Regions from separate parts of the [Clostridium] hylemonae DSM 15053 genome, predicted to be linked through region 2. Evidence: riboswitches for the same ligand, from Rfam matches in the RefSeq annotation. Region 2 holds a riboswitch; each other region holds the start of a gene.

Region 1 (4,236 bases), 220 kb from region 2:
TCCTGCGATAAACACATCCGGAGCCTGCTCTTTTACCATTGCAAGAATATCTGCCTTTGCTTTTTCAAGGTTCTCGTTGAAGTAAGAATCTCCGCAAACGATCGTTGCAATGATCTCCGCCTCATCTTTAAAATTCATGTTAAACGCCATACCCGGTCCAACCACTTCACCTACGCGAAGCTCTGCCGGATAATCCGCTTTTTCTTCCCCGCCGATGTTGGCGAAGAACTGATTGATGTAATGTACAACTTTAATTTTGCTCATTTACTGTATCCTCCCTTATTATCTCGCGCTCAGTTTGTTGAAACCAGTTTCGTTTGTTGCTCCTGTCAGCACCTGAAGCTCTACCTCCAGGGAACCGTCCTCGCGGAGCGTCTCTTCACTGGCTCCGGCGATCTTTGTCACATAGTCAAGAGTTCCGATAACTTTGTCCAACTTAGGCAGGATAATAACCTGGTTTGCGTTTCCGCCTGTAACAACTGCATCTGCAGCTGCGTCTGCATCTGCGAGAGACTGGGATTTACCGTCACGTCCGGCATACTCGTCTGTGATGATAACTGTCTTGACACCCTCAGCCTCGATCTTCTTACAGTTCATGATCAGGTCCGTATCCGGGTTGCCGAATCCTTCCTGTGATACGATTACAGCGTCAAGATCCAGCATCTTGCACAGCTTTGCCGTCCAGTCTGATGAACGCTGTTTGTCCGCAAGATATACATTTTCATTTGTGATGATCTGGCATACAAAGTTGATCGTCTTGCCGTGCTCCTCAAACATATCATGTACGACAGGGTTGTTCAGATGTACATAAGTAGGGTTCTTGTCGCATGCGGACACACAGTTGCCCGATACGATAGCCCCGTCCATGATCTCTGTCGGATTCAGGATCGTCGGAAGCACTTTCTTTGCGTCCACGCCGTACACGTAAGTGTCGTGCAGAAGTCCCTGGCTCTGGAGCATCTGTACATACGCCACTCTCGGAAGGTCGGGATATTTCTCCATACCTTCTTTGACTGTGTATGTCTCATACACTTTTGTCTCGTCCGGTGTAAGGCTGCGGGCCAGCTCTCCGATATACACCGCAACTCTGAAGCCGGCAAATCTTACTGCTTTTTCATAATCGTGCGGTTTGATGCCGTCCACCGGTTCACATACCATAACAAGGTTAAGTGTCTTTGAAAATGGAGTATAGTCCGCGCCAGGGCCTGTCATATCGATGATGCCTTCCTGGAACCCTACGATCTTGCCGGCTGTGACAACCGCCATCCCCTTTAATGCGTATGTCTTGCCGCTTCCTACTGTATCCACTTTAGAGATAACGCCCGGGAAGATTCCCCCTTTTCCCTCTACTTTAACACGTGGCTCAATGACATCCTTCACCGGCGTGATCCTCACGCTCTCTCCTGGTTTTGCAATGTCAAATGATACACTCTTGATCTTCTCATCTTCAAGAGCAACTGCCTTTACAGCCTCTTCTGATACATAAAGGATTCCGTCTTCGATCTTGGATTCTGCTGCAAACTGAATATCCTTGATGTATATGTGTCCCATTTCTAATTTCACGTATTGTTCCCTCCTTAAGTTAAATGTTGTTATTTGTTGAAGCTTTCGCCTGTTACAACCTCTCGCATACCTTACATTACATCCGCCGATGTGATCGCACTTTCCAGTAGAGTCCAGTCTATCATCTGAAAATCATCGTACACCTCAGGTTTGTATTTGTCTGACTTAAACACAAACTTCCGGCACGCCTCTATGGCGTTTTCAATGATAACTACCGACCCCGGGTCCACCTCCCCCTTTCCTGCCGACAGCATGATTGATTTATATGGTGTTTCATTAGGCTTTACACTCCCCGACAGGGGATGTGATAAAAGCGTGTGCCCTTCATGTATTCTGTCTCTGACTGTCCTGAGAACTTCCTCGTAGGAGATCTCTTTGTACTCCACATTGTGTGTTCCGCCAATCTTCTCCGGGACGAGTGGATTATTTGTTATTATTATGTAACGATTCTGCATCTCATCCACCTCTTTTGATCTGGATATTTTACTCACCGAACTGCTGAATTTTCCAAAAAACACATTCCATCCGGCAAAGAATAAAAAAAGGACGATTTAAACACAGATGTGTAATTCGTCCTTTCTGTCTATTGGCGTGCTTACTAAACACTTCAACACAAGATTCAGAATGCGGTCCTTTTCCCAGTCCTTTTGCCTGAAAGTTTCACCCGCCAGATGTTCACCCTCATCTGTCCGGCTTGCCTCTTCGGCGGCCATATGTACGGCTCTCTCTTGAGAAAAATCAACCCGCTGTTTAATTTTATTTATAGACGCAATGAATAAATCTTATTGCTTGTTTTTATATTAACTTATTGTTAATATTTTTTCAACCTTTTCAAATGAGAAAGTTCGATTTGTTAATTTCATACAACAAACCATCTTCAATTTTATGTATATTTACTTTTATTTCTTATTTAAAAAGTTCTTATAGTAGTCGTCGTGCACCTTCTTTATCACTCCGCTCAAAGCGAACAGGCCGAGGATATTCGGTATGACCATCATGGAATTAAAGCAGTCCGCCATGTTCCACACGAGATCCACCTGGGCAAGCGAGCCGAGCACGACGCAGGCTGCCACCAGCAGTGAATATACTTTGACCGCTTTTGCCCCGAACAGATATTTTATATTTGCCTGCCCGAAGAAATACCAGCCGACGATCGTGGAAAACGCAAAGAAGAACATACAAACTGCGATAAAGATATCGCCGCCTTTTCCGAACAATGTGGAAAACGCGTACTGGCTCAGTTCCGCCCCCGTCTTGCCTGTCGGAATGGACTTTGTCGTAATAATAACGAGCGCCGTAAGATTAAGGACTACAAACGTATCGATGAAAACGCCTACCATGGCTACAAATCCCTGCTCCACCGGGTGGTCTACCTTGGCGACCGCATGTGCGTGCGGAGTAGAGCCCATACCTGCCTCGTTGGAAAAAAGACCGCGCGCCACACCCTTTGTCAGCGCCAGCTTGATCGTCGCGCCGACCGCGCCGCCTGCAATGGAGGACGGGCTGAACGCACCGACGATGATCGCGTGGAACGCGTACGGTATGTTCCTGTAGTTATAGATGATCACGATCAATGCTCCCACGATATACAGCGCCGCCATGATCGGTACGATCGTCTCCGTCACTTTGGCAATACGCTTCATACCGCCCATAAATACGGCGAGTGCCAGAACAGCGATAACGATGCCCATGACCGCCTGCGGAACGCCGAATGCTGTGCGGAACGCTGCCGCGATGGAGTTGGACTGTACCGCATTTCCCATGAAGCCGAGCGCGAAGATGATAAGTACGGCAAAAATTCCTGCCAGCACTTTGCCGAACGTGCCTTTAAATGCCGCGCGGATGTAGTATACAGGACCTCCTGTCACCACTCCGTCTTCACCGACGCATTTATACTTCTGTGCCATGATCGCTTCTGCAAATATGGTTGCCATTCCGAGGAATGCCGCAACCCACATCCAGAAGATCGCTCCCGGACCGCCGATCGCCAGCGCCGTCGCCGCTCCGGCAATGTTGCCTGTGCCGACCTGGGCCGCGATCGCTGTCGCCAGCGCCTGGAATGAGGACATGCCGTCTGCTCCGGCCTCGCCTTTTTTCCGGAACAGTCCGCCGAACGTCCTCTTCATCCCTTCTTTAAACCCTCTTACCTGGATAAAGCCAAGTCTTACGGTAAACCAGATGCCGCCGAGCAAAAGAGCGGCGATCAGTATGTAGTCCGCAAGATAGTGCTGAATCGTCAGGACAATGTTGTTTAATGTCTCCATTCAAAATTCCCTCCTTCTCTCATAAATACAGCCGATAACAAAACTGTATTATCTGATAAGTCTATGATAATTTATTAACAAAGTAATTGCAACAGGATTCTTCATTTGTAATAATTTTTGGTGATTTTTCTTCAATATTCAAAATTACATATTGAATTCACGTTCTTTCCATTTTACTGATTTGTGAAAAATGCCAAAGGTTCCCGTGCATTACATAGGGACATTCCAAACGGAAGAAAAAGCGGCTGCCCGGGCCTGCGCCCGGACAGCCGTCTTCTGATTTTCATCATTTCAGAACTGCTGTCGTCCTGTTACTGCCGCTTATACGTTGATCTCCGCGCTCATTCCGAGCACATCCTTGTTGGCCTCAAGGACCGGGGCCACCGTATCTTTGAGAAATGCCTCCACC
Region 2 (4,236 bases):
CTGTAAACAAGGAACCACAGCACGACATGATACGCGCTCCAGCCAAATATCACTTTATTCCACCACATGTTTATCACCTCTGCTCTTCCTTAGGTACTTCTGCCGAAAGGTTTCATTAACGTAAAAATAGAGTGTTGTACCCCAACACTCTATTTATCTGCACATATTAGTTATACTTACGTTTTCTAGCAGCTTCAGACTTTTTCTTACGTCTTACGCTTGGCTTTTCGTAATGTTCTCTTTTACGAATTTCCTGCTGAATGCCCGCTTTGGCGCAGTTTCTTTTGAATCTGCGTAAAGCGCTATCTAACGTCTCGTTTTCTTTTACGATTACATTTGACATAGACTCACACCTAACCTCCCTCCAGTCCTATATTGTGCACCATACGACTGTTCGGGTATATTTATTGCACTACATAAGATTATAGCACATATTTCTACTACGTCAATATTTTTTCGGCATTTGCTGCAGTTTTTTTCTTTTCTTTGTTTTTCATAACTACAGAATACACCGGAAGGCCTATTAACATAATGACAATACTTCCCACTGAGAGCACCGTTGACTGGAGCCCCGACATGAACAGCTGGTTAATGATCACATACACTCCGCTGACGACAGCAATGATGGGCACGACCGGGTACAGCGGCACCTTATATGTTCTCACTGCGTCCGGGCGGTCTTTCCTTAACTTCATCACACCGATAAAGGTCAGCGTATAGAAGGTCCAGCTTGAGAATACGGCCAGGTCTGTGAGCAGGTTAAACTGCCCGCTGATGGCATAGATACAGCCGATCCCGCCGACGAGGATGATCGAATTTGTTGGAACCTGTGCATTGTTCAGCTTCGCAAGATTACGGCTGTACGGGAAATTGCCTTCCGCTGCCAGAGAATAGGCCACTCTCGAGCCGGACAGCACAAAGCCGTTGCAGGCTCCGAACACGGATATCATGATGCCGACCGAGATGATCTTCCCGCCGATGTCACCGAACACCTTCAGAGCCACCGCGGATGCCGGAGCCGTGAGCGTCGCCAGTTCACTTGCCGGAAGCACCCACAGATAAGCGATATTGATGATAAAGTATACGCCCATGATCACAGACACACCGCCGACGATCGCGATCGGAAGGTCTCTGCTTGGATTTTTCATCTCTCCCGCGATCGCGCCGACCCCGGTCCACCCTTCAAAGGCAAATAATATGGCGACCATGAGCTGCCCGAGCACCACCGCCGGACTCAGTCCGTCACCAACCATAGGGCTGAAGATGGGGTTTGCGCCGCTGCCTTTTACAAATCCAAAAATCATCAGAAGAATGAGCGGGATCAGTTTACATATGGTAAATACAACCTGGATGCTCCCCCCGACCTTCGAGCCGAGGTTATTTAAAAATATGATCAAAATTATGATGCCGATCGCAAGCGGCACAGTAAAGCCTTCCCCGATAAAAAGACCTGCCTGCTGCGCGCACACAACCGCAAGCGCCGAGATCATAGCAGGGTAAAACAGGATCGTCTGTACCCATCCCGCCAGAAAGCCAACTACCGGATTATAGATTTCTTCCAGGTAAGCAACCATTCCCCCTGTCTTCGGTATCATGATCGCTACTTCCGCAAAAGTAAGAGCCGCGGCAATACTTGCGAGACCTGTGATGACCCAGGCGATCATTCCAAGCCCGGGAGCCCCTCCCGTTGCCGTATAAATAGCCTGCGGCTTAAAAAACACGCCGGACCCGATCACACAGCCCACGACCAGAGCCATGGCAGTCGCCACACCTAAATTTTTCTTCAATTCCCGTTTTTGTTCCATAATACATTCTCCTTCGCCGAAATTTTCATAGGGGTCAGACCCCTTTGCCCACAGGGGTCTGACCCCTATGAAGATTCTCACACTATTCAGACAATACAAAAGAGGGTATAGGCGTACTGATAGCGTATCCTATACCCTCTGTATTTTTACCTGAAAGCTTTACTTCTACGGTGGCCTTTAAAGGCTCTTTCCAGAGTCCCATCCACGGCGGGTACCTGCACCTGAAAGTTTCTTGGAAAGATTAGGAGCCTTCCCAATTGCTTCATCGGTTTTCTGCCGTATATCAGGCAGAAATCTTCCTCGCCGCTTCACCTGGCTTTATTCTTTACTTAGTATATGTGTGCCCGGTAAATTTGTCAACCATAGTTATTTTTATGACGTTAATCTTATGACAAAGAAGTTTATGCCCTATGATAACTGTTCCTCAAGAACTTCTCCCGCTTTGGCGATCGCGCTGCTGATTCCGTCCGGATTTTTACCTCCGGCCTGCGCCATGTTCGGGCGTCCTCCGCCTCCGCCGCCGACAAGGCCTGCGATCGCTTTGATAAGGTTTCCGGCGTGGGCTCCTTTTTCTATGGCGCCCTTCGTGGCAGTTGCCATCAGATTTACCTTCCCTCCGGCAGCGGATGCAATGACGATCACTCCTTCGCCCAGCTTATCCTTCAACTGGTCGCCGAGGTCGCGCAGTCCGTTCATATCCACTCCCTCCACTTCCGTGGCAAGGAGTTTCACGCCTTTCACTTCTGTGACCTGATCCATCACATCGCCCATTGCATCTTGAGCGAGCTTGCTCTTAAGGCTTTCCACCTCACTGTGCAGTGTCTTGTTCTCTGCCAGAAGATGTGTGATTTTTTCCGCAAGCTTATCCGGTGAGGCTTTTACAAGCTTTGCCGCCTCCGCAAGCCGCTTCTCAAGCTCGTCGTAATAGTCCAGCAGCCCCTTGGATGTCAGCGCTTCGATCCGGCGCACACCGGCTGCGACGCCCGTCTCGGAAATGATCTTAAACGCCGTGATGACACCGGTATTTTCCACATGCGTACCGCCGCAGAACTCTACAGAAAAATCTCCCATGCTGACAACACGTACGATATCGCCATATTTTTCCCCAAACAGCGCAGCCGCTCCTGTCTTTCTTGCTTCCTCGATCGGCAGATTTTCTACCTTGACCGGCAGAGCAGCCATGATCTGCGCATTGACGATCTCTTCGACCTTCTTCAGTTCCTCCTTCGTCAACGCGGAGAAATGAGTGAAATCAAAGCGGAGCCTCTCTGCATTTACAGAAGAACCGGCCTGCTCTACATGTGTTCCAAGGACAGTCCGCAGCGCTTTATGAAGCAGATGTGTCGCGCTGTGGTTTCTCGCGGACAGCGCCCTGTTCTCCTCATCGACCTCAAGTGTAACCGTATCTCCTGTCTTGATCATACCTTTTGTCACATAGCCGACATGACCGATCTTGCCGCCTAAAAGCTTTACAACATCCTCCACACGGAATTCTCCGTCCGCCGTACGTATATACCCTTTATCAGCCTCCTGGCCGCCGCTCGTGGCATAAAGCGGTGTCTTCTCTACAAATACCGTCCCCCTGTCTCCATCTGACAATGCATCTGTGATCTCCGTCTCTGTCGTGAGAACTGTCACAGAAGATTCAAAGCTCAGATTATCGTAGCCGACAAACTCTGACGTTACCTCCGGAGCGATGGACTCATACACCGTAGCGTCCGCGCCCATATAGTTCGTCACCTCTCTTGCTTCTCTCGCCGTCCGGCGCTGAACTTCCATAGACGCCCTGAAGCCTTCTTCATCGACAGACAGGCCCTTCTCCTCAAGAATTTCTTTTGTGAGGTCCAGCGGAAATCCGTACGTGTCATAGAGCTTGAACGCATGATCGCCCGACAGTGTTTTTTCCCCGTTCTTCTCCATCTCTGCTTCCATCTCAGCAAGAATAGACAGTCCCTGATCTATCGTTTTGTTAAACTGTTCCTCTTCCTTTGCTATGACTTTAAATATAAAATCTTTCTTTTCTTCCAGTTCGGGATATCCGTCTCTGGAGCCTTCAATAACAGTACGGGCCAGCTCTACGAGGAATTCTCCTTCCACGCCGAGCAGCCTTCCATGACGGCACGCGCGGCGCAGCAGACGGCGCAGTACATAGCCCCTTCCTTCATTGGACGGCATAATTCCGTCCGAGATCATAAAGGTCACAGAGCGGATATGGTCTGTGATAACGCGCAGGGATACATCTGTCTCATCATCCTGTCCATATTCTGTCTTTGTAATGTGGCAGACATGGTCTCTGAGCGCTTTGATCGTATCAATATCAAACATGGAATCCACGCCCTGTACAACACAGGCCAGACGTTCCAGACCCATGCCGGTATCTATATTTTTCTGTTCAAGCTCCGTATAATTATTATTGCCGTCATTGTCAAAT
Region 3 (4,236 bases), 290 kb from region 2:
TGCATACGATGCGGTAAACCGGTTCATGGGCGGTTACGGCATGGCGGCATTCGGCGCAGTCCTTGTGCTGGCAAGTATATTCTTTCTCATCCATAATGTCATGCACATATCCATGGCAAAGGATATCCGGCAGATAGGGCTTCTGAACACGATCGGCACGACGGCGAAGCAGATCCGCGGCATTTATTTCAGACAGATACTGCGTATTCTGGCGGTGGGAATACCAGCCGGTGTGCTGATCGCGGCGTTATTGCTGTCAGCTGTGGTTCCACAGCTTCTCGGAAGGCAGTATCTTGCCCGTTATGGCGGGGCGGCCGGACTGGATGTTCTGCGCCCGCAGATGCTTGCGCTGGCGGCGGTATTTACCGGCATTGTGACTGCGGCTGCGGCGGGAGAAACGATATACCGGGCGGTCAGCCGCTCCTGCATAGAAGCAGCGAATTATAACGGGATAGAGCAGCCAAAGACAAAGAGGAGGGTTAAGAAGGCGGCGGCACTCAGACGCCGGACACCAAAACGGGAACTGTGGTATATGGCATGGCAGAATCTGTGCCGATTCCGGGGCAGATCTCTGCGCACGGTACTGTCGCTGTTTCTCGGACTGGAGGTGGCGCTCTCAGCAGTGGTGATCGCCTCGGGGGCAGATCAAAGCCACGCCATAGAAGCGCGGCCCGATATTCTCGTGGCCGGGGAGTTCAGCTCCTGGGGAAAGGCGGAAGGCTATGGGGAGGAATATAAAGGCAGGGATCCACAGGATGACCCGCTGGAGACAGAGGGCGGCAACCTGGCCCTGACTTCGGACAATGATTATGATTCCTTCTCGCCGGTTGGCGAAGAAGTAAAAGAGGAACTGCTGGCGGTGGACGGAGTAAAGAAGGAAGAGTCATACGCCGCCGAGGGCGGCTATATGTGCCCGTTGTATACGAGAAAAGGGGTCCGTCCCATGGTTGCGGATAAAGAATCAGAGACAGATGAAAACTATACCGCCAACCTTGATACAGTCATACAACTTATTGAAGCGGGAGAGAGCGGTACGATACAGATCCTGGGCCGGAAGGAGATAGAGGAGCTGAAGGAATTTGCGGAAAAAAGCGGCTCACCGGCTGACATGGAGAGTCTGGAGAACGGCACAGGAGTATTGCTTCTGCATGACCATATACTATCTCCGGCCAAGGAAAAGCAGGCAGAAGAAAGTGTGGGGGAACCGATCCTATTTTCAAGGTTATGGTCCAAGAAAGAGCGTGACAGGCGGTTGAACGCCACAGCGCAGGAACGGGAGAAGATGGGGGATATTGAGACAGAAAAATCGGAGAAAATGACACTGTGCGGTTATATGGATACAAAGGCAGAAGGGTTTCCGGCTCTGAGACGTACGTGGCACGGCCCCCGCATTGACTATTTTGTCATCAGTGAAGAGGGATTTAAAAAGCTTGGAACGGCAAAGAAGACCTTTTATATGGAACTGAATGTGGAAAAAGGCAAGGAACTGTCGGCCGAGAAAGCAGTCCGCAGGATCTTAACGAGGGAGAACGGCAGGCGGGGGGATGAGGCCGGATTGTTTCTTATCAGCAAGGCCGGACTGCTTCAGGAAGCCCAAAGTTATATACGAGGAAGCAGACTCATTCTGGGCATTCTCAGTATGGTGCTTATCGCCGCCGGTCTGATGAATTATCTGAATATGATGGTGACGGGCCTTTGGTCGAGGCAGAGGGAATTTGCCCTTATGGAAGGGGTTGGAATGACACGCAGGCAGCTGTGCGGGATGCTTGTGATAGAAGGGCTCTATTACTGCCTGCTGACCGCCGGCCTTATGCTGACGGCCGGAAGCGGCATACTTTTCCTGGTACATCTTTATATGAAGGCGAAGCTTGCATATTTTACATTTACCTGCCCGTGGGCAGTGTTTGGCGTCATGATTCTCGTACTGGCCTGTATCTGTGTCTGTGTGCCGCTGGCCGTCTCGAGAAAAACAGGAAGGACAGGGCTTGCAAAACGGCTGGCACAGTCAAATTGATTGTCAATAGATAGACAATCGTGTGAAAAATAAATCAATTGAGCGAGATGTTAATAAAAAAACAATTATTGACAGAATATTTAAATGTCGTTATAATCTAAGTAGTTTCATATATCGGATGATGGATTTAAGAGAGTCTATCTGCGGGATAGCGCCGAAGGGGAAAGGGATGACCGAAACTCTCAGGCAAATGAATTAGATTCGGACGATACTCTGGAGGACAGGGGTGAGTATGGATATCAGCAGGATATTTATATTTGCCCCTTTTTGTATATGAGAAGTCTGGTTAAAATGCCGCCATCACCGTTTTAACATGGAAAAGTGAATAAACAGACAATGGAGGAGGAAAGAATATGGAATTAAAGACACCGCTGTATGAAGCGCATGTGAGGGCAGGCGGAAAGATGGTTCCGTTTGCCGGCTACACACTGCCGGTGCAGTACGGCACCGGAGTGATCAAAGAGCACATGGCTGTGCGGGAGCGCGCAGGCCTGTTTGACGTTTCCCACATGGGAGAGATCCTCTGTGAAGGAAGGGACGCGCTTGACAATCTTCAGATGCTTCTGACGAACAATTTCGCGAATATGTCAGACGGACAGGCGAGATACAGTCCGATGTGCAATGAGAAAGGCGGCACGGTAGATGACCTCATTGTCTATAAGGAAGCAGATGACCGTTATTTTATTGTCGTCAACGCCGCAAACAAAGATAAGGATTACGAATGGATGCTGGCGCACCAGTCGGGGGAAGTCACGTTTACCGATGTGTCCGAACGCTATGCCCAGCTTGCGCTTCAGGGGCCGCAGGCGATGAAGATCCTCAGGAAGATCACAAAAGAAGAACATATCCCGCAAAAGTATTATCACGCGGTGTTTGACGGGGAGGCCGGCGGGATCCCGTGTATCATTTCAAAGACAGGATACACAGGCGAAGACGGGGTAGAACTGTATCTGGACAGTGAAAAGGCCGGGGAAATGTGGGATCTCCTGCTGGAGAACGGGAAAGAGGAGGGACTGATCCCATGCGGCTTAGGCGCCCGGGACACACTGCGCATGGAGGCTTCCATGCCTCTCTACGGGCAGGAGATGGACGAGGATGTGACACCGCTTGAGACCGGGCTTGGATTTGCCGTGAAGATGTCAAAAGAAGACTTTATCGGGAAAAAGGCGATGGAAGAGCAGGGAGAACCAAAGAGGAAGCGCGTGGGACTAAAAGTGACCGGGCGCGGGATCATCCGGGAACATCAGGACGTATATGCGGAAGGTAAGCTGATTGGCCATACGACGTCCGGCACACACTGCCCATATCTCGGATATCCGGTGGCTATGGCGCTTGTCAGCGCAAAATACGCGGAGCCCGGCAGGACAGTGAGCGTTGAAGTGCGCGGACGGATGGTGGAGGCTAAGATCGTACCGCTGCCGTTTTATAAAAGAAGCAAGTAACTGCAAACGGAATAGAAAAAGTAAAATAAAGAAAGGAATGAATGTTATGGAATTAAGAGAGGATATGAAGTATTCAAAATCCCATGAATGGGTAAAAGAAGAAGGAGACGAGGTCGTGATCGGCCTGACGGACTATGCGCAGTCCGAGCTTGGAGATCTGGTGTTTGTCAATCTCCCGGAAGAGGGGGATGAGCTCACGGTCGGAGAGTCCTTTGCGGATGTGGAGTCAGTGAAGGCTGTGTCCGACGTATACGCACCGGTTTCCGGCGTTGTAAGTGAGATCAACGAAGAGCTTCTCGATACGCCGGAACTTATCAACGAGGCTCCGTATGATGCGTGGTTCGTAAAAGTAAAAGAGATATCTGAAAAGGAAGAACTGTTATCCGCCGGCGAATATCAAGCATTCGTGGAGAGCGAGAAAGAGTAAGGAGGTGTGCCTGTGGGCTCATATGTTCCAAACACGGAAGAAGAACGAAAAGCCATGCTGCATGAGATCGGCTTTTCGTCTATAGATGATCTGTTTATCCATATTCCGGATGAAGTAAAGGTGAAAGACGGACTGAATCTCCCGGAGGGGATGTCCGAACTGGAAGTACGAAGAAAAATGCAGGGTATGGCGGCAAAAAATACGGTGTTTCCTTCCGTATTCAGGGGAGCGGGCGCGTACCGCCACTTTATCCCGTCCATCGTCAGGAGCGTGATCTCCAAGGAGAATCTCATGACAGCTTACACCCCATATCAGGCCGAGATCAGCCAGGGGATCCTGCAGTCGATCTTTGA

Evidence for each region. A riboswitch is a leader RNA that binds a small molecule or an ion and turns the genes downstream of it on or off. The one in region 2 is predicted to bind glycine.
Region 1: it holds a riboswitch for glycine, as region 2 does, so the genes downstream of both, LAJLEIBI_RS06720 (GrdX family protein) here and LAJLEIBI_RS07715 (APC family permease) in region 2, are expected to answer to the same signal.
Region 3: it holds a riboswitch for glycine, as region 2 does, so the genes downstream of both, gcvT (glycine cleavage system aminomethyltransferase GcvT) here and LAJLEIBI_RS07715 (APC family permease) in region 2, are expected to answer to the same signal.

What each region holds. Positions count from the first base shown of each region.
Region 1 is NZ_CP036524.1:1,459,614-1,463,849, reverse strand. It holds gene grdB (glycine reductase complex selenoprotein B) at 1-264, opposite strand, end outside; gene LAJLEIBI_RS06725 (glycine/sarcosine/betaine reductase component B subunit) at 283-1,563, opposite strand; gene LAJLEIBI_RS06720 (GrdX family protein) at 1,635-2,054, opposite strand; glycine riboswitch at 2,193-2,304, opposite strand; gene LAJLEIBI_RS06715 (alanine/glycine:cation symporter family protein) at 2,463-3,827, opposite strand; gene purB (adenylosuccinate lyase) at 4,149-4,236, opposite strand, start outside.
Region 2 is NZ_CP036524.1:1,676,690-1,680,925, reverse strand. It holds gene LAJLEIBI_RS07725 (putative ABC transporter permease) at 1-68, opposite strand, end outside; gene rpsU (30S ribosomal protein S21) at 167-343, opposite strand; gene LAJLEIBI_RS07715 (APC family permease) at 441-1,805, opposite strand; glycine riboswitch at 1,942-2,001, opposite strand; glycine riboswitch at 2,005-2,117, opposite strand; gene alaS (alanine--tRNA ligase) at 2,214-4,236, opposite strand, start outside.
Region 3 is NZ_CP036524.1:1,389,476-1,393,711, forward strand. It holds gene LAJLEIBI_RS06410 (ABC transporter permease) at 1-2,014, shown strand, start outside; glycine riboswitch at 2,133-2,222, shown strand; gene gcvT (glycine cleavage system aminomethyltransferase GcvT) at 2,368-3,456, shown strand; gene gcvH (glycine cleavage system protein GcvH) at 3,503-3,883, shown strand; gene gcvPA (aminomethyl-transferring glycine dehydrogenase subunit GcvPA) at 3,896-4,236, shown strand, end outside.